DNA from 3 places in the Streptococcus nidrosiense genome. Region 2 is predicted to be linked to each of the others. Evidence: predicted binding sites of a transcription regulator. Region 2 holds the regulator's gene; each other region holds the start of a gene.
What was found. The regulator Rex, encoded in region 2, represses fermentation and respiration genes when NADH is low (regulators of the CRP and FNR family bind a similar motif). The targets are predictions, from matches to a motif close to TTGTGAANTANTTCACAA.
Positions count from the first base shown of each region.

Region 1: the regulator Rex is predicted to act here: its motif matches at 5,028-5,045, upstream of AAFQ93_RS03405 ((S)-acetoin forming diacetyl reductase).
Region 3: the regulator Rex is predicted to act here: its motif matches at 5,908-5,925, upstream of adhE (bifunctional acetaldehyde-CoA/alcohol dehydrogenase).

Region 1 covers NZ_CP152419.1:696,914-707,438, forward strand. The annotation lists gene prmA (50S ribosomal protein L11 methyltransferase) at 1-864, shown strand, start outside; gene AAFQ93_RS03390 (16S rRNA (uracil(1498)-N(3))-methyltransferase) at 866-1,609, shown strand; gene pepF (oligoendopeptidase F) at 1,620-3,416, shown strand; gene AAFQ93_RS03400 (thioredoxin domain-containing protein) at 3,593-4,042, shown strand; gene AAFQ93_RS03405 ((S)-acetoin forming diacetyl reductase) at 4,144-4,908, opposite strand; gene AAFQ93_RS03410 (DUF2785 domain-containing protein) at 5,182-5,973, shown strand; gene AAFQ93_RS03415 (MIP/aquaporin family protein) at 6,083-6,751, shown strand; gene queF (preQ(1) synthase) at 6,969-7,460, opposite strand; gene queE (7-carboxy-7-deazaguanine synthase QueE) at 7,479-8,195, opposite strand; gene queD (6-carboxytetrahydropterin synthase QueD) at 8,188-8,631, opposite strand; gene queC (7-cyano-7-deazaguanine synthase QueC) at 8,631-9,284, opposite strand; gene trxA (thioredoxin) at 9,487-9,801, opposite strand; gene AAFQ93_RS03445 (DUF4649 family protein) at 9,816-10,037, opposite strand; gene AAFQ93_RS03450 (MarR family winged helix-turn-helix transcriptional regulator) at 10,136-10,516, opposite strand.
Region 2 covers NZ_CP152419.1:1,415,433-1,425,957, forward strand. The annotation lists gene AAFQ93_RS06695 (CYTH domain-containing protein) at 1-392, shown strand, start outside; gene AAFQ93_RS06700 (ribose-phosphate diphosphokinase) at 517-1,461, shown strand; gene AAFQ93_RS06705 (cysteine desulfurase family protein) at 1,477-2,592, shown strand; gene AAFQ93_RS06710 (DUF1831 domain-containing protein) at 2,597-2,944, shown strand; gene AAFQ93_RS06715 (DUF4649 family protein) at 2,954-3,169, shown strand; gene AAFQ93_RS06720 (redox-sensing transcriptional repressor Rex) at 3,251-3,892, shown strand; gene AAFQ93_RS06725 (gamma-glutamyl-gamma-aminobutyrate hydrolase family protein) at 3,908-4,597, shown strand; gene radC (DNA repair protein RadC) at 4,621-5,301, opposite strand; gene AAFQ93_RS06735 (O-acetylhomoserine aminocarboxypropyltransferase/cysteine synthase family protein) at 5,365-6,645, opposite strand; gene AAFQ93_RS06740 (VIT family protein) at 6,837-7,532, shown strand; partial or broken gene AAFQ93_RS06745 (IS5/IS1182 family transposase) at 7,506-7,772, opposite strand; gene AAFQ93_RS06750 (hypothetical protein) at 8,339-8,839, opposite strand; gene AAFQ93_RS06755 (ATP-binding cassette domain-containing protein) at 8,836-9,459, opposite strand; gene AAFQ93_RS06760 (ABC transporter permease) at 9,456-10,525, opposite strand, start outside.
Region 3 covers NZ_CP152419.1:507,696-518,220, forward strand. The annotation lists gene AAFQ93_RS02535 (transcription antiterminator) at 1-1,031, shown strand, start outside; gene ulaG (L-ascorbate 6-phosphate lactonase) at 1,148-2,239, shown strand; gene tkt (transketolase) at 2,354-4,330, shown strand; gene yajC (preprotein translocase subunit YajC) at 4,448-4,768, shown strand; gene AAFQ93_RS02555 (low molecular weight protein-tyrosine-phosphatase) at 4,817-5,272, shown strand; gene AAFQ93_RS02560 (MORN repeat-containing protein) at 5,247-5,660, shown strand; gene adhE (bifunctional acetaldehyde-CoA/alcohol dehydrogenase) at 5,961-8,612, shown strand; gene gap (type I glyceraldehyde-3-phosphate dehydrogenase) at 8,881-9,891, shown strand; gene AAFQ93_RS02575 (ISL3 family transposase) at 9,972-10,525, opposite strand, start outside.

The DNA of each region.
Region 1 (10,525 bases), 720 kb from region 2:
GGGGTTGCAATTGAAGATAGCATGGACTATGTGGGAAATGTGGACCGCTTCGGTGAGATTTTCCCAGAAGTCGAGCAACAGGAAGAAATCGTGGTGACTGCCTACTACCCTGACACAGTTGATGTAGCAGTGGTTGAGGCAGATTTGCAGGCTCATTTAGCAGAATTGACAGACTTTATGGATCTAGGAGAAATCAAGATTGGCACGACTGCCTTGGCTGAGGAAGACTGGGCCGACAACTGGAAGAAATACTATGAACCGGCACGCATCACCCATGACCTGACCATCGTACCGTCATGGACGGATTATGAAGCGACTGCTGGCGAGAAAATTATCAAGCTAGATCCAGGGATGGCCTTTGGGACAGGAACTCACCCGACGACCAAGATGAGCCTTTTTGCCTTGGAGCAGGTCCTTCGTGGTGGCGAAACAGTGCTAGATGTGGGGACAGGTTCTGGTGTTCTTTCTATTGCTAGTTCTCTTCTTGGTGCCAAGGAGATTTTTGCCTATGATCTCGACGATGTGGCGGTTCGTGTCGCTCAGGAAAACATTGAGCTCAACCCGGGCATGGAAAACATCCATGTAGCCCCAGGCGATTTGCTTAAGGGTGTGGAGATTGAAGCAGATGTTATCGTGGCTAATATCTTGGCGGATATCCTCATTCATCTGACAGAGGATGCTTATCGTTTGGTTAAGGATGAAGGTTATCTCATCATGAGTGGCATTATCAAGGACAAGTGGGACATGGTGCGTGAGTCGGCTGAGTCAGCAGGATTTTTCCTTGAAACTCACATGATTCAAGGGGAGTGGAATGCCTGTGTCTTCAAGAAGACCAAGGATATTTCTGGTGTGATTGGAGGCTAGCATGCAACAGTATTTTGTAAAAAGTCTTGCCACATCACCAGTCACCATCGAGGACAAGGAAACCAGTAAGCACATGTTTCAGGTGATGCGCTTGAAAGAAGACGATGAAGTGACATTGGTCTTTGATGATGGCATTAAGCGTTTGGCGCGTGTGGTAAATGTAGAGGCTCGTCAGTTTGAGGTAATTGAGGAATTAGCTGACAATGTGGAACTGCCAGTCCAAGTAACCATCGCATCTGGCTTTCCCAAGGGAGACAAGCTGGAGTTCGTCACTCAAAAAGTGACAGAGCTAGGTGCTAGCCAGATCTGGGCCTTCCCTGCTGACTGGTCCGTTGCCAAATGGGATGGCAAAAAATTGGGCAAAAAGGTTGAAAAATTAAAAAAAATCGCCCTTGGAGCAGCCGAGCAAAGCAAGCGTAACTTCGTTCCAAGCATCACCCTTTTTGAGAAAAAGGCAGATTTTCTAGCACAACTGGACCAGTTTGACCGCATCGTGGTGGCCTATGAAGAGTCGGCTAAAGAGGGAGAGGCAGCTGCCCTCATCCAAGCTGTTGCTGGACTGGAAAAAGGAGCAAAACTTCTCTTCATCTTTGGTCCAGAAGGTGGCCTTTCACCTGCGGAAATAGAAAGTTTTGAGGCTAAAGGAGCTGTTCTGGCAGGACTTGGGCCTCGTATTCTTCGAGCAGAAACAGCCCCGCTTTATGCCTTATCAGCCATCAGTGTATTACTAGAATTAGAGAAATAAGAGGAAGAAGATGGAACAAAAACACCGTTCAGAATTTCCTGAAAAGGAACTTTGGGATTTAACAGCCCTATACCAAGACCGTGAGGATTTCTTGCGTGCGATAGAGAAGGCGCGTGAAGACATCAATCAATTTAGCCGTGACTACAAGGGAAATCTTCACACTTTTGAGGATTTCGAGAAGGCCTTTGCAGAATTGGAACAAATATACATTCAGATGAGTCATATTGGCAATTACAGCTTTATGCCTCAGACGACAGACTATGGTAATGAAGATTTTGCCAATATTGCTCAGGCTGGGATGGACTTTGAGACAGATGCCAGCGTAGCTTTGACCTTCTTTGATGATGCCTTGGTAGAAGCAGATGAAGAAGTCTTGGATCGTTTGGGTGAATTGCCACATTTGACGGCCGCCATTCGTCAAGCCAAAATCAAAAAAGCCCACTATCTTGGGGCTGATGTGGAGAAGGCCTTGACCAATCTGGGTGAAGTTTTCTACAGTCCACAGGATATCTATACTAAAATGCGAGCTGGGGACTTTGAAATGGCCAATTTTGAAGCCCATGGAAAAACCTATAAAAACAGTTTTGTGACCTATGAAAACTTCTATCAAAACCACGAGGACGCTGAGGTTCGTGAGAAATCCTTCCGTTCTTTCTCAGAAGGACTACGTAAGCACCAAAATACGGCAGCTGCAGACTACCTTGCTCAAGTCAAGTCTGAAAAACTATTGGCAGATATGAAGGGATACGGCTCAGTTTTTGATTATCTTCTGGCTGAACAAGAAGTAGACCGTGCCATGTTTGATCGTCAGATTGACCTCATCATGAAGGACTTTGCGCCAGTTGCTCAGCGATATCTCAAGCATGTTGCCAAGGTGAATGGTCTTGAGAAGATGACATTTGCTGATTGGAAATTGGACTTGGATAGTGCTCTGAATCCAGAGGTTAGCATTGATGATGCCTATGATTTGGTCATGAAGTCGGTAGAACCTTTGGGACAAGAATATTGTCAGGAAGTTGCTCGCTATCAAGAAGAACGCTGGGTGGACTTTGCTGCCAATAGTGGCAAGGATTCTGGTGGCTATGCAGCTGATCCATACCGTGTGCATCCTTATGTTCTCATGAGCTGGACAGGTCGTTTGAGTGATGTCTATACCTTGATTCATGAAATCGGGCATTCTGGTCAATTTATCTTTTCAGATAATCACCAAAGCTATTTTAACGCCCACATGTCGACCTACTATGTCGAAGCACCATCAACCTTTAATGAATTGCTTTTAAGTGATTACTTGGAACATCAGTCTGACGATCCACGTCAAAAACGTTTTGCCCTTGCTCACCGCTTGACAGATACTTACTTCCATAATTTCATCACCCACCTCTTGGAAGCAGCCTTTCAGCGTAAGGTTTATACACTGATTGAAGAAGGGGAAACCTTTGGAGCAAGCAAGCTCAACAGCATTATGAAGGAAGTTTTGACAGATTTCTGGGGAGATGCTATTGAGATTGATGATGATGCGGCCTTGACTTGGATGCGCCAAGCTCACTATTACATGGGCTTGTATAGCTACACCTACTCTGCCGGTCTTGTAATTTCAACTGCTGGCTATCTCCATCTGAAACAATCAGAAACTGGAGCTGAAGACTGGCTCAATCTCCTCAAGTCAGGAGGTAGCAAAACACCACTTGAGTCAGCTATGATTATTGGAGCCGATATTTCAACAGATAAACCACTCCGTGATACCATTCAATTCTTGTCAGACACGGTTGATCAAATTATCGCCTACAGTGCCCAGTTGGGAGAGTAAAATCATAAAAGTGCAACAATAGAGCTATATTGTTGAGATTTTAGAATGACATTTATTTCATAAAGTTTGCTGAAGACTTTGTCTTCAGACTCTGCATCATTATAGATCTATCGGTTGGATTTTATATCTTGTCGTGGGCGATTAGACTAGGGGAAAATACTTAGAAAAGGACGGAGATGCTAGTGCGTGTCAATAAAAAACTTAGCTTGTTTATCATTGGAATTGCTATGCCGATTTTGTTTATGATTTGGAAATTCAGTCAACCTGTTCTTCCAAAAACTTATCAGGAGGCTGTTCAGTATACTAAAGCAATCAATATGAAAGAAATGCGCTCCAAACTTGCAAATGGCGACGAGTTTGTCGTCTACATTGGAAGAGAATCCTGTCCTTACTGTCAAAAGTTTGTGCCCAATTTGGCTCTAGCGATTCAAAAAAGTCACCAGACGGTCTATTATTTGGATAGTGCTTCTGATGAAAAGGATGAGATTACAGCCTTTGCAAAAGAAATGGATATCCAAACGGTTCCGAATCTTTCAGTCTATCAAAATGGTAGTAAATCACGCTATTTAGAGCAGGGGAGTACTGCTAGTCTTGAAGAAATACTGTCATTTTTAAAGAATGAATAGTTCTGAAGAATTCTTATAAATGATAAAAAATGACTCCGAAAATTGGAATCGTAGAGATGAAAAAAGAGGTTGGATTTTTTTCCAACCTCACTTTCTTAATCTTAATGGAATTGCATACCACCATCAACGATAATGGTTTGACCTGTAATGTAGTTTGAATCTGGTCCAGCAAGGAAGCTAACTGCTGCAGCTACATCTTCTGGTTCAGATAGGCGTTTCAATGTAATATCTTTTGCGAATGTTTGCATACCCCACTCGTCGTCTTTTCCTGCATTTTTTCCAACTTCATGAGCGATATCATACATCATTGGTGTTTTAACGATACCTGGAGCATAGGCGTTGACAGTGATACCTGACTCTGCTAAATCACGCGCCAATGTTTGAGTAATACCACGAACAGCGAATTTTGTACCGCCGTAAACAGTCAAGTTTGGATTTCCGACAACACCTGCTTGAGAAGTAGCATTGATGATTTTACCACCGTGACCAAGTGCTTTGAACTGAGCTTGAGCAGCTTGTGCTCCCCAAATCACACCACCGACGTTAATAGCAAATGTGCGAGCGAATTGTTCCTCTGTAATTGTATCCAGAGGTGTAGTAGGAGCGACACCAGCATTGTTTACAACAACGTTCAAGTCTCCGAAATGATCGACAACTTTTTGGAAAGCTGCAGCAACTTCTGCTTGTTTAGACACATCAGCTACAACAGCAAAAGCTTTATCTGCTGACAATTCAGCAACTGCTTTCTCAGCTGTTTCAGCGTTGTAGTCTAAAACTCCAACCTTAAAACCATCTTGAACTAAGCGTTTTGCGATTGCAAAACCGATCCCTTGACCTGCACCTGTAACGATAGCTACTTTAGACATATGATTCCTCCTCGGTATCTGTGATACCATTCAAACGTTCATAAAAGAACAGCAAAAGGTTTATAAGTGAGTCGTGATAGGTTTCTAAAAGAAGTCCTATCACGTTTTAGTATACACCTTTGTGAAATTTGTGTCAAACAAATACTTGGTTTTTGGAAAAAATTAACCCTCTAAGAGTGAAAAAAAATCTGAGACTAACATATTTATCTCTTATAATGAAGATAGCTAGAAAAGAATGTTGTATAATAGATGTGTATGATTGGAGGTAGGCAGATGTATCCAGAATTGAAAAGAAAAGTAGTAGAAGAAGAACCGAGTTATCGTCAAGAAGAAATCCTGTGGTTGCTTGAGCACTTAGGGGATACTAGTCCAGAGATTCGCGATGAATTGGTTTTTACTAGTCTGGCTAGAGGGATTCAAGAAGAGTTATTTACCAAGGAGCAATTTCAGTTGATCGCTGATGTGATTGTTTCTGATGGTGGACTAGATAAAGAGCTTGATAAGATCGGAGTTCTCACGCTTGAACGTTCTTTTAGGGCACTTATTTATGCCTATCTCTTATCTGCTGATGGCAATCAACACTCTCTTTTTTATCGAGAGCTAAAAACTGATATCAGAAATACGTTGCTCGATCAAGGGTTGCACTACCTTGAAAAAGAAGAGGATACGACAGGTTTTTCAAGTCAATATGGTTGGGTGCATGCTTTTGCTCATGGGGCTGATCTTTTGACTGAAGTTGTTTGTCATCCAGACTTTCCTAAAAACAGAGTTCATGAAGTATTTGACATACTTGGCCAACTATTTAAAAGAATTACGATTCGGTTTATAGATGATGAGGACTGGCGCTTGGCCAGAGTCCTTTACGAACCTATTTTGCAAGGAAAGGTGGAGCAAGCGACACTGGCTTCTTGGATAAAATCACTTGATTTCCCGATAGAAGAGAGGGAAGATTTTTATAAATTTTCCAATTTCAGATCCTGTCTCTTAGAAGTCTATGTTCAACTCGACCAGAGAAATAGTTTACAAGATGACTTGAAAGAAGCTATTCAATCTTTCCAATATTAGATTTTGATTATCAAATGTGAAAACTTGCACAAAAGTTCCAAGCACATTTCTTGAAACCCTTTCCTTCTTCTGATAGACTAATACATAGTTTGAAAAAAGGAGATTTAACATGAAAAAATTTGTTGCTGAATTAATCGGTACTTTTATGCTTGTGTTCATTGGAACAGGAGCTGTTGTTTTTGGAAATGGTGTTGAAGGACTTGGACACCTTGGAATTGCTCTTGCTTTTGGTTTGGCAATCGTAGTCGCAGCCTTCTCAATCGGAACTGTTTCAGGTGCTCACTTGAACCCAGCTGTTTCTATCGCTATGTTTGTAAACAAACGTTTGTCATCTTCAGAGCTTGTAAACTACATCCTTGGTCAAGTGGTTGGTGCTTTCTTTGCGTCAGCAGCGGTATTCTTCCTCTTGTCTAACTCAGGAATGTCAACTGCAAGTCTTGGTGAAAATGCCTTGGCAAATGGTGTAACTGTCTTTGGTGGTTTCTTGTTTGAAACAATTGCAACTTTCTTGTTTGTTTTGGTGATTATGACTGTAACTTCAGCAAGCAAAGGTAATGGTGCAATCGCTGGTTTGGTAATTGGTTTATCATTGACAGCTTTGATTTTAGCTGGCTTGAACATCACTGGACTTTCAGTAAACCCCGCTCGTAGCTTGGCACCTGCTATCTTGGTAGGTGGCGCAGCTCTTCAACAAGTTTGGATTTTCATCCTTGCACCAATCGTTGGTGGAGTTCTTGCAGCTCTTGTTGCTAAAAACTTCCTTGGAACTGAAGAATAATTGAAACTCAAAAAGCCCTGCTCCTCAGCTTGAGGAACAGGGCTTTTTCGTATTATACTCTTCGAAAATCTCTTCAAACCACGTCAGCGTCTATCTGCAACCTCAAAACAGTGTTTTGAGCTGACTTCGTCAGTCTTATCTATAACCTCAAAGCAGTACTTTGAGCAATCTGCGGCTAGCTTCCTAGTTTGCTCTTTGATTTTCATTGAGTATGAGTTTAACGGTTGTCAATTTTCTCTGGATAGAGATCATGTTGGAAGAGGCGTTGTTCTGCCAATCCTTCATACTTGGTTCCAGGTCTACCGTAGTTGTAGTAAGGGTCGATTGAAATACCACCGCGAGGTGTAAATTTCCCCCAAACCTCTAAGTAGCGAGGATCTAGCAAGTTGACCAAGTCTTTTCCGATAGTGTTGATGCAGTTTTCGTGAAAATCTCCATGGTTTCGATAGCTAAAGAGGTAGAGTTTGAGGGATTTTGACTCGACACAGAGCTTGTCAGGAATGTAGGAAATATAAATCGTTGCAAAGTCTGGCTGAGCGGTAATTGGACACAGTGAGGTAAATTCAGGGCAGTTGAATTTGATGAAATAGTCATTTTCCACATGACGATTGTCAAAGGATTCCAGGACTTCTGGTTGATAGTCAAAGATATAGGTTGTTTCTTTATTGCCCAGTAGGCTTAGGTTCTTCATTTCTTCTTGTTGTGACATGATTTTTTCTTTCTAATCTTAAACACCACGTTGGTTGTCGTAGAGGAGGGTATGGAGTTGAGGAAGGACGCGGACATTGCCCCAGCTATCGTCGGCAGCGACACGTTCCCAGAGTTCTTTGAGGCGGTCCAGTTGGTCTTGGACAATATTGCCTCTAGCCTTGGGCTCAGGATTTCCTGCCGATAAGAAGAGGACATCTGGTTGGTAGCGTTCTTGAATACCTTTGGCAAATGCCAGATCTGCATCATCAAAGACAGGGATTTTAAAGGTTACTTTGTCTGGGTCTAGTTGGGAAACGATAAAGTCCAAGGTCTCAAAGTTGACTTCCATCTTGGAGGAAGGAGGTTTAGGACTCAGAGTGACTTGGTCGATATCTTTTAACCAATTTTGCCAGCGGGATCCCTGGGTCTCAACAGCTAGAGTGACCCCACGTTCCTTGAGTTTGGTGACCAGTTGAGCCATATTGGCTGCTAGGATAGCAGGATTTCCCCCAGATAGGGTGACATAGTCGTAGCTTCCTAGTTTATCTAACTCAGCGATTACTTCATCAGCTGTCATGCGAGTTGGTTTTTCAGAACCATCCCAAGTAAAGGCAGAGTCGCACCAGTCGCAGTGGTAGTCGCAACCAGCAGTGCGGACAAACATGGTTTTTTGGCCGATAGCACGACCTTCGCCTTGAAAGGTAGGGCCGAAAATTTCCAGAACTGGTAGTTTGAGGACACGTTCCTTAGTCATCTAACCACTCCCGTCTAAACTCTGCAAAGGCAGTCGGAGTTTCATAGAGGCGAACATATTCCAAACGGAGACCGCGCTCTTCTGGCAACTCTTGGCTCATGGTTTGGAAAATCCAGTAAACCATATTTTCAGCAGTCGTATTCATGTAGGGCAGGGTTTCATTGAGATAGCGATGATCCAAGTGGGGCTCTAAGTAGTCCTTGTAGATTTGTTTGATATCCCCAAAATCGTAGGTCATGCCACGTTCATCTAAAAATCCACTGACCGCGATTTGCAGATGATAGGTGTGACCGTGTAGGGATTTGCATTTTCCTTCATAGTGAAAGAGGTGGTGGGCAGCATCGAAGGTGAATTCTTTTGATACCAAGGTTCTGTGAGGATTGTAGACAAGAGACTCCCCTGTTTCCTGTTTGATTTCTTTGGGTGCAAAAAACATTAGACCTCTCCTTTCTGTGAGAGATAGACATCTAAACCATGCTGACGTAGGTGGCAGGCTGGGCAATCTCCACAGCCACTTCCGATAATCCCATTGTAGCAGGTCAAGGTCTTTTCGCGAACATAGTCAAAGGCACCGAGTTGGTCGGCTAATTCCCAAGTTTCAGCCTTGTCTAGCCACATGAGAGGTGTTTGGATAACAAAGTCGTAATCCATGGCAAGGTTGAGAGTAACATTGAGAGATTTGACAAAGACATCTCGACAATCAGGGTAGCCTGAGAAGTCTGTCTCGCAAACACCTGTCACGATGTCTTTAATACCACGTTGCTTGGCAAGAACAGCCGCAAAGGATAGAAAGAGGTGGTTGCGACCGTCAACAAAGGTATTGGGAACCTCTCCCTCTTTTTGCTCGATATCCATATCAGAGGTCAAGGCATTTTCAGTGATTTGCCCCAGCAGAGACATATCTAAGATGTGATGACGAATGCCTTGTTCCTTAGCGATTTCTTGGGCAACTTGAATTTCGAGATGATGACGTTGACCGTAGGCAAAGGTGACAGCTTCGACTGTTTCATAGTGTTCTTTGGCCCAAAAGAGGCAGGTTGTGGAATCTTGACCGCCGCTAAAGACGACCAAGGCTGATTGACGTTTCATAGTACTCCTTCCAAAATGGGAAATGTTCAGAGCACGCAAAAAGCTCCCATGAGGGAGCTAAAAAATACCAAGTAGAGGTTTTTTTTAGCGATGGCATGTCCCAAACATCGTAATATTCTACCTACAGTCTAGCATATTTTTTGAAAAATGGCAAAGGACAAGAAAAAAGAGACCAAATGAATGCACTTGGCCTCTAGTATGATTAACTCAATTCAGCAACGATTGCCTTGATTTGTTCTGCAGTGTGAACACCAGCAACTTGTTTCACCACTTGTCCATCTTTTTTGAAAAGAAGAGTAGGGATAGACATGATACCGAATGAACGAGCTGTGTTTGGATTTTCATCAACGTCCATTTTAACGATCTTCAAGACATCTTCTGAAAGTTCTTCAGACAATTTGTCTAAGATTGGACCTTGCATACGACATGGGCCACACCAAGTTGCCCAGAAGTCTACCAAGACCAATCCGTCTTTAGTTTCTTGTTCGAATGTTGCGTCTGTAATTGCTTTTGCCATAGTATTTCTCCTTTTTAGTTATATTGGCTTAAATCTTGTTTCATGAGATAGAAGAAGACATCTCCGTAAGTCCCATGGTAGTCCAAATCATGCCCCTTGTAGGTTACTTTTTGGACGGGGTAATAGTCTGCGACACCGATCAAGCAGGCCTGTTGAGAACGTTCAAATTCTTCGTATGACTCGAAGGTCATGGTTCTCTCTTGCTTGCTGGCATCAAGATAGGTGATTTCAATCATAGGATTCTCCTTTGCTAAATCATGTTTTCATTTTACTCCTTGAAAAAAGGAATGTCAAGAAAAATGATTGCGCACGCAAGTTTTTTTAAAAAAATATGTTAGGCCAACCAGTTTGATTTTGTTGCTAAGCTTTCTTCAACAGCTGTTTGTAAATAAGCCAAGGTAGTCTGTCCTTCGCTTGTCAGGCAGATAAAACTAGCTCGCTTGTCCTGGTCGCAGCATCTCCGACTAAGTAAACCGCAGTTTTTTGCTTCTAAGCGAGCCACCATCCGTGAAACAGCACTAGGACTCAGGTGGAGTTTGTCTGGCAAGTCGATTTGTCGTAGGGATTTGCCTTCAGCCTGATTTAGAAAGTGCAAGAGGTAAAATTCCTTGAGTGTCAAGGTTTGTTCACTCTGCTCAGCGATGGTCTCTTCTAAAATAGCTTCTAGCTCTACTTGCCTACGGTTGAAGTCAAACCATTTTTCTAAGTAAGTCATGTCCATCTC
Region 2 (10,525 bases):
CTGAATTGACCATAAAAATCCCACAAAAAGTCGGAAATATGGAGTATAATCAAGGTCTCAGCCTTGAGGAAGCAAACCATTGTCTTAAAGAATGTAAACTTCCACAAGGAATGATTCTTGACGAATTGACTAGCCGTGGACTTTCAACCAGTGGCTGGGTAGTTTTAGGTTGCCTAACTACTGTTCGCTACGAAAAGCAAACTCCGATCGGACTCATGGCACTTGATCAAAGCGAATACTTTGATATTGTTGACTATGAGCTTGAATTAGAAGTGGAAGATGGCAACCAAGGTAGTCTTGATTTCCAAGAATTTTTACAAGCCAATGAAATCCATTACAAAAAAGCTCCTTCAAAATTGGTTCGTTTTATAGAAAATATGAAAAAATACTGAAATAATCTTCTTTTTTTGATAAAATAAAAGGGATGAAAAATAATAGAATCTGTTGTAGAGAGCATTTATCACTAAAAGTGTTTCACTACAGCGATTCACTTAGTTTAAAGAGGACGGTTTATCGATGTCAGATACAAAAAACATGAAACTTTTCGCACTATCTTCCAACCAGGAAATTGCTCAAAGAATCGCAGATGCTGCAGGTGTTCCACTTGGAAAAGTATCTTCACGCCAATTTTCAGATGGTGAAATCCAAGTTAACATCGAAGAAAGTGTTCGCGGATATGATGTTTATATCATCCAATCAACTAGTTATCCAGTAAATAACCACTTGATGGAACTCTTGATTATGGTTGATGCTTGTGTTCGCGCTAGTGCTAATACTATTAACGTAGTACTTCCATACTTCGGCTACGCTCGCCAAGATCGTATCGCTTCTTCTCGCGAACCACTTACTGCAAAACTAGTTGCAAATATGTTGGTGAAAGCTGGAGTTAGTCGTGTATTGACTCTTGACCTCCATGCCGTTCAGGTTCAAGGATTCTTTGACATTCCTGTAGATAACCTTTACACAATTCCACTTTTTGCAAAACATTACTGCGATAAAGGTTTAACTGGTTCAGATGTGGTTGTTGTTAGTCCTAAAAACTCTGGTGTAAAACGTGCGCGTAGTCTTGCAGAATACCTTGATGCTCCGATTGCTATCATTGATTATGCACAAGATGATTCTGAACGTAGCCAAGGTTACATTATCGGGGAGGTTGAAGGTAAGAAAGCAATCTTAATCGATGACATTCTGAACACTGGCCGTACCTTCTCTGAAGCTGCTAAAATTTTGGAACGCGATGGTGCTACTGAAATCTACGCTGTATCCAGTCATGGATTGTTCGTTAACGGTGCTGCAGAGTTATTAGATGCAACAAATATTAAGGAAATCTTGGTTACAGATTCTGTTTTGACAGAAAGTAGAAAACCTAAAAACGTGCAATACATCACTGCTAGCGAATTGATTGGTGATGCTATGGTTCGTATTCACGAAAGAAAACCAGTTAGTCCACTATTTAAATAGAAATTAGGTGAGTTTTTGATTTATTTGGATAATGCTGCAACGACTCCGATGTCTTCAGTAGCTATCTCAGCAATGACTCAAGTCATGCAAGAAACTTATGGTAACCCTTCTAGTATTCATGGCCATGGGCGTCAAGCAGGTAAACTATTACGAGAAGCTCGTCAAGAACTAGCAAGTTTACTAGGAACAAAGCCACAACATATCTTCTTTACCACTGGTGGTACTGAAAGCAATAATACTGCTATCATCGGCTACTGCCTTCGCCATCAAAATCGTGGGAAGCACATTATCACTACTGCGATTGAGCACCATGCTGTTCTAGAACCCATCAAATACTTGGTTGAAAATTTCGGTTTTGAAGTGACTATTTTACAGCCTGAACATCAAGAAATCACTGCAGACCAAATCAAAAATGCACTGCGTGAAGATACCATTCTTGTTTCTACTATGTTTGCCAACAATGAAACTGGTACACTGTTACCTATTGCTGAAATTGGTGAGGTTCTAAAAAATCATCCAGCCGTCTATCATGTCGATGCAGTTCAGGCAGTCGGTAAATTAGAAATACTTCCCGAAGAATTGGGAATTGATTTTCTCAGTGCTTCTGCACACAAATTTTATGGTCCAAAAGGAGTTGGTTTTCTCTATGCTGCATCTACAGATTTTGATTCCTACCTTCATGGTGGTGATCAAGAGCAGAAAAAAAGAGCAGGAACAGAAAATCTTCCTGCCATTGTAGGAATGGTAGCAGCTCTAAAGGATGATCTTGAAAACCAAGCACAAAACTTTGAAAATGTTCAACAACTAAAAGACACCTTCTTAAAGGAAATGGCTGAGACAGACTATTACCTCAATCAAGGAAAAGACCAGCTACCTTATGTCCTTAATATTGGATTTCCAGGTCAACGAAATGATCTACTACTCCTTTGTCTGGATCTTGAAGGGATTTCTATTTCAACTGGTTCTGCTTGTACTGCAGGCGTCGTTCAGGTTAGTCATGTTCTTCAGGCTTTCTACGGAGAGGACTCTCCTCGCTTACACGAATCCGTTCGCGTCAGCATTTCACCTCAAAATACAGAGCAAGAAATAATCACTCTCGCACAAACTCTAAAAGAAATCATTGGAGGTTAACTCAATGGCATTCGAAAAAACCATTAGTCTTAAAAATTGCCGTTATGATTACACACTTAGCCCAACCGTCAAAAAGTTCACTCTAAAAGATAACACTTTTTTTGAAACTAAGGTTGGTAACTATGAACTAACACGTCTTCTTGAAAAAGTTCCAAATAGTGGGGAAGGTTTCCAACTTAAGATTATCATCAACAAAGACTTAACAGGTGCAAAAATCAACATCACTGATAAATTTGGTCTACGTTTAGTCGATATCTTTAAGTCAGAAGAAACTCATATCCACCAAGAGAAATTTTACTTCTTGATGGATAGTCTTGTTGAACGTGATGTCTTTACTAAAAGCGAAAGATAGAAGGCAATTATGTTTCGATTAACTTACAAAGACACCTATCAAGTCGATCGCGTTTTAGAATACGAAGATTATGAAGCACTCATGCTATCACTTTCAGGTTGTGTGACTCTTCCAGATACTACTGTCATTACTTCTCTGACCTATAATGGAAAAGAAATCTATCAGGGGCTTCTGGGAAATCTCTATCGTTTTCTATCTCACTATGATTTTACGAAGATAAGCTAAGATTTTTCTTAGTTTTTTCTTGTTTTTGTTGATTTTTTCACAATCTTTCTATAAAATAGTATTTAGAAAGGTTGTGATTTTGTGAAAGAAAAACAGTCTGCTATTCCAAAAGCAACAGCAAAGAGACTTTCTCTTTATTATCGTATCTTTAAAAGATTTCATGCAGAAAAAATTGAAAGAGCCAACTCAAAACAAATTGCCGAGGCCATTGGTATTGACTCTGCTACTGTTAGACGAGATTTTTCCTACTTTGGTGAACTTGGTCGTCGTGGATTTGGCTACGATGTCAAAAAACTAATGACGTTTTTTGCTGATCTTCTAAATGATAATTCTATTACAAATGTTATGTTGGTGGGTATTGGTAATATGGGGCACGCTCTCCTTCACTACCGTTTCCACGAACGAAACAAAATGAAAATCATTATGGCTTTTGATTTGGATGATCATCCTGAAGTTGGGACAAAAACTCCTGATGGAATCCCAATTTATGGAATTTCCCAAATCAAGGATAAAATAAAGAATGCAGATGTTAAAACTGCAATCTTAACAGTTCCGAGTGTCAAATCACAAGAAGTAGCTAATCTCCTTGTCGAAGCAGGTATTAAAGGAATTTTAAGCTTTTCACCCGTTCATCTCCAACTACCAAAAGATGTGGTAGCTCAGTATGTAGATTTAACTAGTGAATTGCAAACTCTCCTCTATTTCATGAGAAAAGAGGATTAGAAAGCGAAAGCATTTATGAAAAAACCAGTTATTGGGATTACAGGAAACGAAAAAGCTCATCCTGATGATGAGCTTATGATGAGCTATGCTGCGAAAGGCTTTGTTGAAGGAGTCAAGGAAGCTGGGGGAATTCCCATTATCCTACCCATTGGTGATCAAGAAATGGCTAGTTACTACATTGGCTTGATTGATAAACTCATTTTAACTGGTGGACAAAATGTCGATCCAAAGTTCTATGGTGAACCTAAAACGATCGATAGCGATGACTACTACCTTCAAAGAGATATTTTTGAGCTAGCTCTTATAAAAGAAGCCATTAAACAGAAGAAACCCATTTTTTCTGTTTGTCGAGGCACCCAGCTCTTTAATGTGGCTATGGGAGGAACTCTTTATCAAGATATTGAAGACCATTGGCAGGATACTTCAGCCGAGTATACAACTCAACGTTTAGTCACCGAGCCTGATACTATTCTTCGAGAAATCTATGGAGAAATCTCCCATATCAACTCTTTCCACCATCAGAGTATTAAGGACCTAGCTCCAAATCTCAAGGTTGTAGCTCATGATCCTAAAGATGGAATTATCGAGGCTGTTACAACAACGGATGGTTTCCCTTACCTCGGTGTTCAATGGCATCCAGAATTTCTCTTTGAAAATCGCCCCAAAGATAAAACACTTTTCGACTATGTCGTCAATGAATTGTAAAACCTGTATCACATACAGGTTTTTTATACCAGTTCCGTCTTCTCACGGTAACTAAAATAATCGGAGTGTGAGACAATTAGATGGTCTAATAAGACCAAACCCATTAATTCGCAGGCTTCTTTAACAAGCTTCGTAACATGGTCATCATTTCTACTCGGCATGACAGCACCAGATGGATGATTATGAACCAGAATCACAGATGTTGCCATATGCTTCAAAGCATAGTGGAGAATTTCCCTTGGTTCCGCAATACTTCTAGTAGCTGAGCCGATAAAAATGGTTTGCTGATGAATGATTTGATTTTGAGTATTAAGATAGAGCGCTACCAGGTGCTCTTGTTTTTTATCTCCCAGTTCAGCTTGCATCTTTTTAGCCAGTCTTTGACTACTGAGGATACTCTCTGCCTCCATGGTTTCTTGTTTGTGAATACGACTTCCTAGCTCTATCATAGCTTGCAACTCAATAGCTTTCACTCTACCGATACCTGATAAACTCTGTAGTTCTTGCAGAGTCATTTTTTTCAAATCAGTTAAGCAATTTAATTGATTCAATACTTTTTGTGCAATTTCAAAAACAGTAGATTGACGAGTCCCTGTTCGTAACAAAATGGCTAGTAACTCCTGATTACTCAAACTCTCTACTCCTTCTGTTACCAAGCGTTCCCTTGGTAAGAGCGAATCTTCTTGAAAAGAAATACTATACATAAAAATCCTCCTCACTTAATTATTCGTGAGAAGGATTTATAATTCGATAAAAACTAGTTATTTTTAGATTTTTTCAAGAGCTAGTCGCAAATCTTCAATCAAATCATCAACATTTTCAAGACCGATTGAAAGACGAATTTGATTTTTAGTTACTCCTGCTGCTTCTAGATCTGAGTCAGACAACTGAGCATGTGTTGTAGTTGCGGGATGAACTACCAATGATTTAGCATCTGCTACATTGGCTAAGTTTGAAAAGATTTCCAAGTTGTCAATCACCTTACGAGCTTCTGCTTCACCGCCTTTAACGTGGAAGGTAAAGATTGAACCTACACCTTTTGGTAGGTATTTTTCAGCCAAAGCATGATATGGATTATCTGGGAGTTTTGGATAGTTGACTTTTTCAACCTTTGGATGATTAACAAGGAAATCAACAATTTTCTCAGCGTTTTGAACATGGCGTTCTACACGGAGAGAAAGTGTTTCAAGACCTTGCAAAAGCAAGAATGAGTTAAATGGTGAAAGGGCAGCTCCCATATCGCGAAGCAATTGCACGCGAGCAGCAACGATAAAGGCTGCAGCACCTACATCTCGAGTATAGCTTAAATTATGGTAGCTTGGATCTTCATTGACGAATTGAGGGTATTTACCTGAAGCTGCCCAGTCAAACTTCCCGCTATCAACGATAACACCACCAATAGTTGTACCGTGTCCACCGATAAACTTAGTTGCTGAGTGAACCGCAATGTCAACACCATGAGAAAAGACATTGATAAGATAAGGTGTTGCAAAGGTATTGTCTGCAACCAAAGGAATCTGATGTTTATGAGCAATTTCAGCTATTTTTTCAATATCAGGAATGTTGATGACTGGATTTCCCAAGGTTTCAATCAAAACAAGTTTGGTATTATCTTTAATCGCTGCTTCTACTTCTTCTAGATTATCGATATCAACAAAAGTTGTGGTGATTCCATAGCGAGGAAGGGTTTCTTTCAAAAGGTTAAAGGTCCCACCGTAGATAGTTGAAGCTGCAACCACGTGGTCTCCTGCATGAGCAAGTCCAAGGATAGTATAAGTAAGAGCCGCCATCCCTGATGCAGTAGCAAGTGCACCTACTCCACCTTCCAGTGCTGCGATACGCTCTTCAAAGGCTGAAGTTGTTGGGTTAGTGATACGGGTGTAAATATTACCAGCTTTTTGAAGGGCAAAAAGATCTGCACCTTCTTGTGTATCTTCAAATACAAAAGATGTTGTTTGGTAAATTGGAACAGCACGAGACTTGGTAGTAGCATCTACCACTTGACCTGCATGCAATTGCAGAGTTTCAAATTTAAATTCACGAGTCATATTTAGACCTCCAAAGATTTCATTAGGTTCATTGTATCACCTAATTCGTTCAGTTACAAATACAACTTTGTTATATATTGGCATAAGAAATGGCTATGGCTATTATTAGAATTGTAGAACTTTTTTCAGATAGTTTAAAATGTTTGTATTCACTGCTCCTATCTTTTATAATGTTTAGAAAGGAGAACACTATGTCAGAAATTACACATGAAATTGATGCAAACTTTGCTGGCCGTTTAAATATCTTGCGTGCTGGGGTACTGGGCGCAAATGATGGAATCATCTCTATCGCTGGAGTTGTTATTGGGGTTGCCAGTGCGACTAACAATATCTGGATTATCTTCCTCTCAGGATTAGCCGCAATTCTTGCTGGTGCCTTTTCTATGGCTGGTGGCGAATATGTATCCGTATCTACTCAAAAAGACACGGAGGAAGCCGCTGTAGCCCGCGAACAATTACTTTTGGATAAAGATATAGAAGCTGCTAAAAAATCACTCTACGCAGCCTATCTTCAAAATGGTGAGTGTGAAACATCAGCCCTGCTCTTAACCAACAAGGCATTTCTTAAAAACCCTCTCAAAGCCTTAGTTGAGGAAAAGTACGGAATCGAGTATGAGGAATTCACTAATCCCTGGCATGCTGCTGCATCTAGCTTTATTGCCTTCGTACTTGGTAGCCTACCACCAATGCTTTCGATTATTATTTTCCCAAGCGAATACAGAATCCCTGCTACTGTCTTTATCGTTGCGATTTCTCTATTGATTACAGGTTACACCAGTGCAAAACTCGGAAAAGCCCCAATAAAAACAGCCATGATCCGTAACCTTTGTATCGGTTTGTTGACCATGGGAGTTACCTATCTATTCGGACAGTTGTTTAGTATTTAAGTTAAAAATTGATGCTGAGCAAAAACTAGCTTTAAAATAAAACCACATAGTGATTTCAAGCTTGAATAGCATCAAGCCGAAAGAAATACTGTGTGGTTTTTGAATAGTTGACCTTGTAGAGTCTAAACTATTGGCCAATTTTGCTAGATTTATAGTCATGAAGGTGAATCCTAACTCTGTTTAAATGGCTTGTTTGCCTCAAATATGAACTCTTCGCAGGAAAAAAACAATCTTTACTCTACATTATCACAGTTAATTATAACGAATTTACTTACAGAGAACACTTGAAGAGCATAAGTCAACAGTGCATTTTCATAAACATAGCTGAAAAAAAGTCAGGGCAACCAGTATGAGAGTTTTCCTATAGAAACATTTGACTTGGGATACTGTCAACAAATAAACTAAACATTCAATATTCATGAGTTGTTAGAATATAACAGAACAGAATTACTTCCAAACTCCACTGATTTATGTTATAACCTGTAAACATTATCAGGATTTTCTAAGTGTTTTTTGTTACTGTAATTATAAAGCATGACATGAGAAAGTGATTCTTTCATAAAACACTGGTACTGAACTTCTGAAATATCAATTGACGCAACATCTGCTCGATTATTGATAAACATAAATTGATGATGCGATAGACCTAACTTTATATACACATGATACACATAAGTAAACTGAATGTCATTGTCTTCTACAGGAGTATTTGTAAGTTTTATCAACTAAAAAGCGCGATTATTAAGATAAAATACTAGTATTAAAAATTGACTTTTTTTCTATCAAAACAGGCAAATAAATCGCAATCACTTACTTTTTTCTTTAAAAGATTCATATATTTTTTTATATAAGCCTTTTATATCTTTTTTCTGAGAATTCAACTCTTCTTTGCCATAGTCAAAATTTGCTACTACAAATCCCTCGTCAGCATCAGAAAAAGTAAAAAATTCTATTTCAATGAGTTTATTATGCTTAGAGTCCTCTATAGTGTCTCCTAAATTATTATTAAATTGCTTCACTTCTTCTTCACGAACTCCGAACCCAAAAGCAGCACCATTTGCAATAATGTTTGAAAATACTTCTTCTGAAGACGCTACTTCTTTCACAGTTATGAAGTATGTAGCTTCTTCCGTTTCTACTTGTTTCACTTTATTCCATTTTTCTGTATCACTAGAAGAAACCGTATAAACTGTTAACTCCAGTGTTGGTTTATTGGTATTTTCTTTTATGATCATTTGTTTTCCAAAAAGGAAGATGGCAAGTAACCCAGCTACTAAGATCAAAGCAATATAAATTATCTTTTTCATACATTATCCCCTATATCTTTCATATCAATGATCACATCAACTTTGTTATAGACAGCTGGATCATGCGTAGCGATAATAACATATTTATCTTCATCTCTTTCATTTAATAATAAACGAATGATTTCTTTTCCAATCTCACCATCTAAAGCTCCTGTGGGCTCATCTGCTAAAATAATTTTACGTGGTTTCATTAACATTCTGGCAATAGCTACACGTTGAGCCTGCCCTCCAGACAATTCATATATTTTTTGATGTAAATAGTCGCTCGACAGTCCTACTTTTTCAAGTACATCAGTTATTATTTTTTTGTCTTTAGTGATAAGTTTCAGATTATCATATACTGTTTTGTTTTCGATTAAAGAATAATTCTGAAATACATATCCAACAGTATTTTTAAAAAAGGTTCTTTCTTTTATCTTCCAAATATCCTGTTTATCAACTAAAACGTTCCCACTATCAATTTTTTCTAATCTTCCTATAATATTAAGAAGAGTACTCTTACCAGAGCCAGAACCCCCAATCAATGCATAGCTTTTTCCAGATTCAAATCTTAAATTTAAGTCTGTAAAGATCTTCTTTGAGCCGAAACTTTTTGAAACGTTCAAAAGGTCAATTGTCATGTTTCATCTCCTTTTAAAATTTTAGTGTAGCTTTCAGATAATTTTTTAAAACTCATGATTATTGACAACATCAAAACTAGTATAGAAGCAAGACCAATATATAGCAGCTCTATTTGCCCTGTCATAAGAAATGTAAATAGAATAACCATTGTAATAATCATCATAAAGTACTTGAGACTTGAAATTGCTATATATGTTTTTGACAGACCCAAAATGATTTTTTTCACATATTCACTCTGTTTTAGGGCAATATAAAGTTGGACATATTGATAAATGAGTATAAAGACAATACTGTAAATTATCTTCTGCAAGATTTGTGAAAGTAGAATTTGGTGCTCTAAGGATCGGATCTTCAAGTTCACAATTTGGTAAACATCTACTGGATTCATTGAAAAATTCAACTGGGTAGCCATCTCATTTATTTTCTTTACCGCCTCAGGACTAAAAAGAGACTTATTAGTTATATTACTAGCCAAAGTAAACTTATTGTTTTCGATCATTTTGTCTGTATCTAACACAACAACAATGTTATCTTTGCTATCTGCTACACTTGGCATTGGTAAAATATCTTTATTTTTATGATCGATATCAGCATCCTCATTGAAATAAAAAATCTTATTACCATCAGGAATTATTTGTACTGCAAGCTCTTCTTTTGTATAGTTTGTTCCAATAAATTGTTCTGCTACAACTGTGTTCTCAATAGATTTCTGGTTTTCTTTCCATTTCTCAGGAATATAGATGGTTGCTATCTTATTATCTAAAAGATGATAGTTTGTTCCATTCACTTTATTTTGTAGATTAGCACCTGTTTGATTGATATAAATCAGATCTTTATTTATTTCTGGATTCGTTATTCCATCATTTTCTAATTGTTTAGAAAAGTCTTCTAAAGCATGAGACGTTTTCATAAAATCTGGAACATAGGCCGAGGATCGTTCTATATATAAATAATCTAAGTTTTTTAAGGAAGCAGCTATCTGTAGATACTGACCATCCGAATCACTTACTTCTCCATTTTTAGCAGAGTTATTTTCAATTCCAAGGAACTCAATCCTTCTCCAGT
Region 3 (10,525 bases), 910 kb from region 2:
ATTTGGGGAAAAAAATAAACCATCATGAAGTCACTTTTATGTTACAGGTCCTCCCCTATCTTCTACTTGGATGTGATACCGTTACTCGTAATCAGGACAAACACCAAGAAATTGAGCAAGAGTTTTCATTGATTCGAAAGAGAATTGAATATCAGGTATCCAAAAAACTAGGAGAGCGCTTGTTTGAAACGTTTGGAATCTCATTTTCAGAATTAGATAGATCTCTGTTAGCCATTCTTTTGTTATCCTATCGAAAAGATCGAGACATCCATGCAGAAAGTAAAGATTTTCAGCATTTGAGAATGGCTTTAGAAGAGTTTATTTGGTATTTTGAATCCCAAACCAGAATGGAGATTGAACAGAAAGAAGACTTATTGAGGAATCTTGTGATTCATTGTAAGGCGCTATTATTCAGAAAGAACTATGGTATTTTTTCAAAAAATCCTTTGACACGTCAGATTCGTTCTAAGTATAGTGAACTTTTCGTAATTACAAAAAAATGTGCAGAAGTGTTAGAAGAAGCTTGGCAGATTCGATTGACGGATGATGAGATTGCCTATTTGACTATTCATGTTGGAGGTTTTTTAAAGTATACTCCATCGATTCAAAACAATACCAAGAAGATTTATATTGTGTGTGATGAAGGAGTGGGCGTCTCTAAACTTTTACTCAAACAGTGTCGCTTCTATCTTCCAAATGAACAGATAGGAGCAGTCTTTACAACTGAGCAGTTCAAAAGCGTAGAGGATATTACTCAGGTTGATTTACTAATCACAACCAACGATGAACTTGAGAGTCGTTTCCCGGTTTTAAAGGTAAATCCTATACTTGAGGCAGAAGATATTTTACGCATAACAGACTTTATGAAGAATAAGGTCCTCAGAAAAGACGGTCGAACCTTCAAGGAAAATCTATCAACCATTATCGGCACCTATATATCTGATAAACATGCAGCGACAAAATTACAAGAAGAAATTCAACTTTTAATCAACCAAGAATTAGTCATCCAAGCTTTTTTAGATGAATCATAAACATCACAGTCCAATGATGAACACAAACCTGTGTTTTTCTTGGTCTTTTTTAATATATCGGTCGGTGTTATACTAAGTATGAAATAAATACTTGAACAAAATATGGAGGATTTCAAATGCCAAACGTAAAAGAAATTACGAGAGAATCATGGATTTTAGCTACTTTCCCAGAGTGGGGAACATGGTTGAATGAAGAAATCGAAGAAGAAGTCGTGCCTGAAGGCAACTTCGCCATGTGGTGGCTAGGCAACTGTGGTACTTGGATTAAGACACCAGGTGGTGCTAACGTTGTCATGGACCTTTGGTCAAACCGTGGAAAATCAACCAAAAAAGTGAAAGATATGGTTCGTGGACACCAAATGGCAAATATGGCAGGTGTTCGTAAATTGCAACCAAACTTGCGTGTTCAGCCAATGGTTATTGATCCATTTGCAATTAACGAACTAGATTACTACTTGGTTTCACACTTCCACAGTGACCATATCGACCCATACACAGCTGCAGCAATTCTCAACAATCCTAAGTTAGATCATGTTAAGTTTATCGGTCCTTACCATTGTGGACAAATCTGGGAAGGCTGGGGTGTTCCAAAAGAACGCATCATCGTTGTGAAGCCAGGTGATACTATCGAACTAAAAGACATGAAGATTCATGCGGTAGAATCATTTGACCGTACTTGCTTGGTAACTCTACCAGTAAATGGAGCTGACGAAACAGGCGGCGAACTTGCTGGGTTGGCTGTTACAGATGAAGAAATGGCTCAAAAGGCTGTTAACTATGTCTTTGAAACACCAGGTGGAACCATCTATCATGGAGCTGATTCTCACTTCTCTAACTACTTTGCAAAACATGGTAAAGACTTCAAAATTGATGTTGCTTTGAATAACTATGGTGAAAACCCAGTAGGTATCCAAGATAAAATGACTTCTATCGACCTTCTTCGCATGGCAGAAAATCTACGTGCCAAAGTCATTATCCCAGTTCATTATGATATCTGGTCTAACTTCATGGCTTCTACCAATGAAATCCTAGAACTTTGGAAAATGAGAAAAGATCGCTTGCAATACGATTTCCATCCATTTATCTGGGAAGTTGGTGGTAAATACACTTATCCTCAAGACCAACACTTAATAGAATACCATCACCCACGTGGTTTTGATGACTGCTTCGAACAAGACTCAAATATCCAATTCAAAGCCTTGCTTTAATATAAAAATTTTTTCTGGAGGTTATCCGTATGTTGCACGATACGGATAATTTTCATATAATAGTACAAATAGAATATGTGATAGACCTATCACCTCAAAGAGAAAGGAAATTCTATGTCAAATCTATCTGTTAATGCGATTCGTTTTCTAGGTATTGACGCTATCAATAAAGCTAACTCAGGTCACCCAGGGGTGGTTATGGGAGCTGCACCGATGGCATACAGCCTATTCACTAAAGAACTTCGTATCAATCCAGCTCAACCAAACTGGATTAACCGCGACCGTTTTATTCTTTCAGCTGGTCATGGTTCAATGCTTCTTTATGCCCTTCTCCACCTTTCTGGTTTTGAAGATGTGAGTATGGATGAAGTGAAGAACTTCCGTCAATGGGGCTCTAAAACTCCAGGTCACCCAGAATTTGGTCATACAGCAGGGGTTGATGCAACAACAGGTCCTCTAGGACAAGGGATTGCGACTGCGACAGGTTTTGCACAAGCAGAACGTTTCCTTGCAGCTAAGTACAACCGTGAAGGTTATAACATCTTTGACCACTACACTTACGTTATCTGTGGAGATGGTGACTTGATGGAAGGTGTCTCAAGCGAAGCTGCTTCTTATGCAGGCTTGCAAAAGCTTGACAAGTTGGTTGTTCTTTATGATTCAAATGATATCAACTTGGATGGTGAGACAAAAGATTCATTCACAGAAAGTGTTCGCGATCGTTACAATGCCTACGGTTGGCATACAGCCTTGGTAGAAGATGGAACAGATTTAGAAGCTATTCATGCTGCTATTGAAGAAGCTAAGGCTTCAGGCAAACCATCTTTGATCGAAGTGAAAACTGTTATTGGTTATGGTTCTCCAAACAAACAAGGGACTAACGCTGTACACGGTGCTCCTCTTGGTGCAGACGAAACTGCTGCAACTCGCCAAGCCCTTGGTTGGGACTACGAACCATTTGAAATCCCAGCAGAAGTTTATGCTGATTTCAAAGAAAATGTTGCAGACCGTGGTGCATCAGCATACGAAGCATGGACAAAACTTGTCGCAGATTATAAAGAAGCTCACCCAGAACTTGCTGCAGAAGTGGAAGCAATCATCGAAGGGCGCGATCCAGTTGAATTGACTCCAGAAGACTTCCCAGCTTTAGAAAATGGCTTCTCTCAAGCAACTCGTAACTCAAGCCAGGATGCTTTGAATGTAGTAGCTGCTAAATTGCCAACCTTCCTCGGTGGATCAGCAGACCTTGCTCATTCAAATATGACTTACATCAAAACTGATGGACTTCAAGATGATGCAAATCGCTTAAATCGTAACATCCAATTTGGTGTTCGTGAATTTGCAATGGGTACTGTCTTGAACGGAATGGCTCTTCACGGTGGACTTCGTGTTTATGGTGGAACATTCTTCGTATTCTCAGACTATCTTAAGGCAGCAGTTCGATTGTCAGCTCTACAAGGTCTTCCTGTAACTTATGTCTTCACCCACGATTCAATCGCAGTCGGAGAAGATGGTCCAACTCACGAACCAATTGAGCACTTGGCAGGTCTTCGTGCGATTCCAAACCTCAATGTTTTCCGTCCAGCAGATGCGCGTGAAACTCAAGCAGCTTGGTATCAAGCAGTGAAGAGCGAGAAAACACCAACTGTTCTTGTCTTGACTCGTCAAAACTTGACTGTTGAAGAAGGAACAGACTTTGACAAGGTTGCGAAAGGTGCTTATGTTGTCTATGAAAATGCAACTGACTTTGACACTATTTTGATTGCGACTGGTTCAGAGGTTAATCTTGCTGTTGCAGCTGCTAAAGAATTGGCAAGTCAAGGTGGCAAAGTTCGCGTAGTCAGCATGCCATCTACAGATGTATTTGACGTACAAGATGCAGCCTACAAAGAAGAAATCTTACCAAATGCAGTTCGTCGCCGTGTGGCAGTTGAAATGGGAGCAACTCAAAACTGGTATAAATACGTTGGTCTTGATGGAGCAGTTCTTGGTATTGATACCTTTGGAGCATCTGCCCCAGCACCAAAAGTTTTAGCAGAATATGGATTTACAGTTGAAAACTTAGTAGAACTTGTAAACAACTTGAAATAAGAAAAATCAGGGCATTTGCTCTGGTTTTTTTATTGACCTAAAATCAAGGTGCAATCTTGTAAAAACAAGTGAAATTTGATATAGTAGTTTTATCTGAATTACAAAGGAGAAAAAATAATGGGTGGGAATTTAACATTCTTGATTATGCTTGTTTTGATGTTCGGCTTGATGTTCTTCATGCAACGTTCTCAAAAAAAACAAGCTGAAAAACGTATAGAGAGCCTCAACAAACTTCAAAAAGGCTACGAAGTAATCACTATCGGTGGTCTCTACGGTACAGTCGACGAAGTTGATACTGAAAACAAAACGATTGTACTTGATGTAGACGGAGTATACTTGACTTTCGAATTAGGTGCAATTAGAACAGTTTTGCCAGTCAAAGAAGCTGTCACACCTGAAGGTGCAGTTATCGAAGAAGGCAGTGCTATTGAAGAATAAAACGGGGTGGAATGCATTCCCGTTTTTCTATAAATGAGAGGAACAATGATGAAAAAAGTTGTCTTTGTCTGTCTTGGCAATATTTGTCGTAGTCCCATGGCGGAATTTGTAATGAAATCCCTGACCGATAAATATGAGATTCAAAGTCGTGCGACTTCTTCCTGGGAACATGGTAATCCAATCCACAAAGGAACGCAAGGAATCTTTCGAAGTCATGGTGTTCCTTATGATACTTCAAAAACTTCCCAACAAATTTCTAAAAAAGATTTTGAGTATTTTGACTATATCATTGGGATGGATGAGTCTAATCTCACTAATTTGCGTCAGATGTGTCCACAGGATCAACAATATAAGATACAGCCTTTTGCATCTGAAAGCGTTCCAGATCCCTGGTATACAGGTGATTTTGAAGAAACTTATGACCGAGTTTTAGCTGGTTGCCAGGCTTGGTTAAGTCGCTTAGAAAATGAGAGTGAACATGGAAAATTTAAAAAAACTCTATGAAAAATATAGCGTCTATTTAACACGTCCCCGTTTAGAAATTGCGACAGTGATCGTCATTGTTGTCTGTGCAGGTCTCGTATTTCTGACCAATCTTCCAAAACAGGGCGTTCTTAAGCTTGATAACGATGCTATTATTTATGACGGGAGCCTAGTTCGTGGTAAGATGAATGGTCAGGGCACTGTTACCTTCTCAAACGGTGATACCTATACTGGAGAATTTAGCAATGGTGCCTTCAATGGTAAAGGTACCTACCAAGCTAAAGCAGGTTGGGTATATGAGGGAGCCTTTGTAAATGGCCAAGCTGAAGGAAAAGGAAAACTGACTACCGAACAAGAAGTAGTCTATGAAGGGGACTTCAAACAAGGTTTATTTCAACAAGCACAATAACCTCCTCCTAGAAGGAGGTATTCTTCCAGAATGACAGAAAGCGCTTACATGGAAATTAAAACGGCTTACAAGACTGTTTTACAACTAAGTTTGTGAAAAATAAAACTTTTATGGAATAATTCACAAACTTTAAGTGAAAAAGTGCATGTGTGGGTATATTTGAAATTGTTTTCACAAACAAATAAAAAAAGTTTGTGAAATGTATATGAAACTGTTTACAAATGTTTAAAAAAGAGTTATAATGAACTTGTGAAAAAATTAACAAAGGACTTACAATCCTTGAAAGCTATGGAGGAAAATATGGCTGATAAAAAAACTGTAACACCAGAAGAAAAGAAACTCGCTGCTGAAAAGCATGTCGATGGTTTGGTGCAAAATGCTTTAGTTGCCCTTGAAGAAATGCGTAAACTCGACCAAGATCAAGTCGATTATATCGTAGCAAAAGCTTCAGTTGCAGCACTTGATGCTCACGGAGAATTGGCTTTACATGCCTTTGAAGAAACAGGACGTGGAGTATTTGAAGATAAAGCAACTAAAAACCTATTTGCTTGTGAGCACGTAGTAAACAACATGCGCCACACTAAAACAGTTGGTGTTATCGAAGAAGATGATGTAACAGGATTGACTCTTATCGCTGAACCAGTTGGTGTTGTTTGTGGTATCACTCCAACAACAAACCCTACTTCAACAGCAATCTTTAAAGCGTTGATTTCATTGAAGACTCGTAATCCTATTGTCTTTGCATTCCACCCATCAGCTCAAGAATCATCAGCTCACGCAGCTCAAATCGTTCGTGATGCAGCGATTAAAGCAGGTGCTCCTGAAAACTGTGTACAGTGGATTACTGAACCATCTATGGAAGCAACTAGTGCATTGATGAACCACGAAGGTGTTGCAACTATCCTTGCAACAGGTGGTAATGCCATGGTTAAAGCGGCATACTCATGTGGTAAACCAGCTCTTGGGGTAGGTGCCGGAAACGTTCCAGCTTATGTTGAAAAATCAGCTAACATCCGCCAAGCTACTCACGATATTGTAATGTCTAAATCATTTGACAATGGTATGGTCTGTGCATCTGAACAAGCGGTTATCATTGATAAAGAAATTTACGATGAATTTGTAGCAGAGTTCAAATCTTACCACACTTACTTTGTAAACAAAAAAGAAAAAGCTCTCCTTGAAGAGTTCTGCTTCGGTGTAAAAGCTAACAGCAAAAACTGTGCTGGTGCAAAATTGAACGCTGACATCGTTGGTAAACCAGCAACTTGGATTGCAGAACAAGCAGGATTTACTGTTCCAGAAGGAACAAACATTCTTGCTGCAGAATGTAAAGAAGTTGGTGAAAACGAGCCATTGACTCGTGAAAAATTGTCACCAGTTATCGCAGTTTTGAAAGCTGAAAGCCGTGAAGATGGTATTGCTAAAGCCCGTCAAATGGTTGAATTTAACGGTCTTGGACACTCAGCTGCCATCCATACTGCTGATGAAGAATTGACTAAAGAATTTGGTAAAGCTGTTAAAGCTATTCGTGTTATCTGTAACTCACCTTCTACTTTCGGTGGTATCGGGGACGTTTACAATGCCTTCTTGCCATCATTGACACTCGGATGTGGTTCTTACGGACGTAACTCAGTTGGGGATAACGTTAGCGCCATTAACCTCTTGAACATCAAAAAAGTCGGAAGACGGAGAAATAACATGCAATGGATGAAACTTCCTTCAAAAACATACTTTGAACGTGATTCAATTCAATATCTTCAAAAATGTCGTGACGTTGAGCGTGTCATGATCGTTACTGACCACGCTATGGTTGAGCTTGGTTTCCTTGATCGTATCATCGAACAACTTGACCTTCGTCGCAATAAGGTTGTTTACCAAATATTTGCTGATGTAGAACCAGATCCAGATATCACTACAGTTGAACGTGGTACTGAGATTATGCGCTCTTTCAAACCAGATACAATCATCGCTCTTGGTGGTGGATCACCAATGGATGCTGCTAAAGTAATGTGGCTCTTCTACGAACAACCAGAAGTGGACTTCCGTGACCTTGTACAAAAATTCATGGATATCCGTAAACGTGCCTTCAAATTCCCATTGCTTGGTAAGAAGACTAAATTCATCGCTATCCCAACTACATCTGGTACAGGATCTGAAGTAACTCCATTTGCCGTTATCTCTGATAAAGCAAACAACCGTAAATACCCAATCGCTGACTACTCATTGACACCAACTGTGGCAATCGTAGACCCTGCCTTGGTATTGACAGTTCCTGGATTTGTTGCTGCTGATACTGGTATGGACGTATTGACTCACGCGACTGAAGCTTACGTATCACAAATGGCTAGCGACTATACTGATGGACTTGCTCTTCAAGCAATCAAACTTGTATTCGAAAACCTTGAAAGCTCAGTTAAGAATGCAGACTTCCACTCACGTGAGAAAATGCATAACGCTTCAACAATCGCTGGTATGGCATTTGCCAATGCCTTCCTAGGTATTTCTCACTCAATGGCTCACAAGATTGGTGCACAATTCCACACAGTTCACGGACGTACAAATGCAATCTTGCTTCCATACGTTATCCGTTACAACGGTACTCGCCCAGCTAAGACAGCTACATGGCCTAAGTACAACTACTACCGTGCAGACGAGAAATATCAAGATATCGCTCGTATGCTTGGACTTCCAGCTTCTACACCAGAAGAAGGGGTGGAATCTTACGCAAAAGCTGTCTACGAACTTGGTGAGCGCGTAGGTATCCAAATGAACTTCAAAGCACAAGGTATTGACGAAAAAGAATGGAAAGAACATTCACGTGAATTGGCCTTCCTTGCTTATGAAGACCAATGTTCACCTGCTAACCCACGTCTTCCAATGGTTGACCATATGCAAGAAATCATCGAAGATGCTTACTATGGTTACAAAGAAAGACCAGGACGCCGTAAATAATTGATTATCAGCCAAAACCGAGGGTAAACCTCGGTTTTTTATGCTTAGAGAATATATTTTTTATTAAGAAATGCATAGAATTGGAGTAGGCTGCAAGGCTAAGTAAAGAAATGAAAATATCACCAAAGCTTATCAGAAAAACAAGGCCAGCGCTTGCAATTAAACTAAAATAGTTATATAATAGGTATGTTGAAAGGTGATTTGTAGTGATTCAAGTTACTCTTTTCACAATAAAATTTTCATGATTTTCATAAGGAGGAAATCACTAATGGTAGTTAAAGTTGGTATTAACGGTTTCGGACGTATCGGTCGTCTTGCTTTCCGCCGTATCCAAAACGTAGAAGGTGTTGAAGTTACTCGCATCAACGACCTTACAGATCCAGTTATGCTTGCACACTTGTTGAAATATGACACAACTCAAGGTCGTTTCGACGGAACTGTGGAAGTTAAAGAAGGTGGATTTGAAGTTAACGGTAAATTCGTTAAAGTTTCTGCTGAACGTGATCCAGAACAAATTGACTGGGCTAACGACGGTGTAGAAATCGTTCTTGAAGCAACTGGTTTCTTTGCTACTAAAGCAGCTGCTGAAAAACACTTGCACCCAGGTGGAGCTAAAAAAGTTGTTATCACTGCTCCTGGTGGATCAGATGTTAAAACAGTTGTATTTAACACTAACCACGACGTTCTTGACGGTACTGAAACAGTTATCTCAGGTGCTTCATGTACTACAAACTGCTTGGCTCCAATGGCTAAAGCTCTTCAAGATAACTTCGGTGTTGTTGAAGGATTGATGACTACTATCCACGCTTACACTGGTGACCAAATGATTCTTGACGGACCACACCGTAAAGGTGACCTCCGTCGTGCTCGCGCTGGTGCTGCTAACATCGTACCTAACTCAACTGGTGCTGCTAAAGCTATTGGTCTTGTAATCCCAGAATTGAACGGTAAACTTGACGGAGCTGCACAACGCGTTCCTACACCAACTGGTTCAGTAACTGAATTGGTAGTTGTTCTTGAAAAGAACGTTACTGTTGATGAAGTGAATGCAGCTATGAAAGCAGTAGCCAATGAATCATACGGTTACACTGAAGATCCAATCGTATCTTCAGATGTTGTAGGTATGTCTTACGGATCATTGTTTGACGCAACTCAAACTAAAGTTCTTGACGTTGACGGTAAACAATTGGTTAAAGTTGTTTCATGGTACGACAACGAAATGTCATACACTGCACAACTTGTACGTACTCTTGAATACTTCGCTAAAATCGCTAAATAATTCTTGAGTTGATAAAAGCAAGGCCAACTGGTCTTGCTTTTTTGGGGCTCTTTGTCAACTGTAGTGGGTTGAATAAAAAGCTAACATCTGGAGAGGACAACGATTGTCCTCTCCATTTTTATATTCAGAGCGATGAAAATTCGTTTCTTAAAGTTATCAAAGTTCCTAAAACCAAAAGCATTTCGTTTGATGAGTTTAATGAGATTATTGGTTGCTTCCAATTTGGCGTTGGAATAAGGTAATTGAAGGGCGTTGACAATCTTTTCTTTAACCTTGAGGAAGGTTTTCAAGACAGTCTGAAAAAGAGGATGAACCTGCTTTAGATTTTCCTCAATAAGTCCGAAAAATTTGTCAGGCTCTTTATTCTGAAAGTGAAAAAGCAAGAGCTGATAGAGATTATAGTGGTGTTTCAAGTCTTCGGAATAGCTCAAAAGCTTGTCTAGAATTTCTTTATTCGTTAAGTGCATGCGAAAAGTAGGGCGATAAAATCGTTTATCGCTGAGTTTACGACTATCTTGTTGGATTAGTTTCCAATAGCGCTTGATGGCCTTGTATTTATGAGATTTTCGATCAAATTGATTCATGATTTGGACACGAACCCGACTCATAGCTCGGCTAAGATGTTGAACAATGT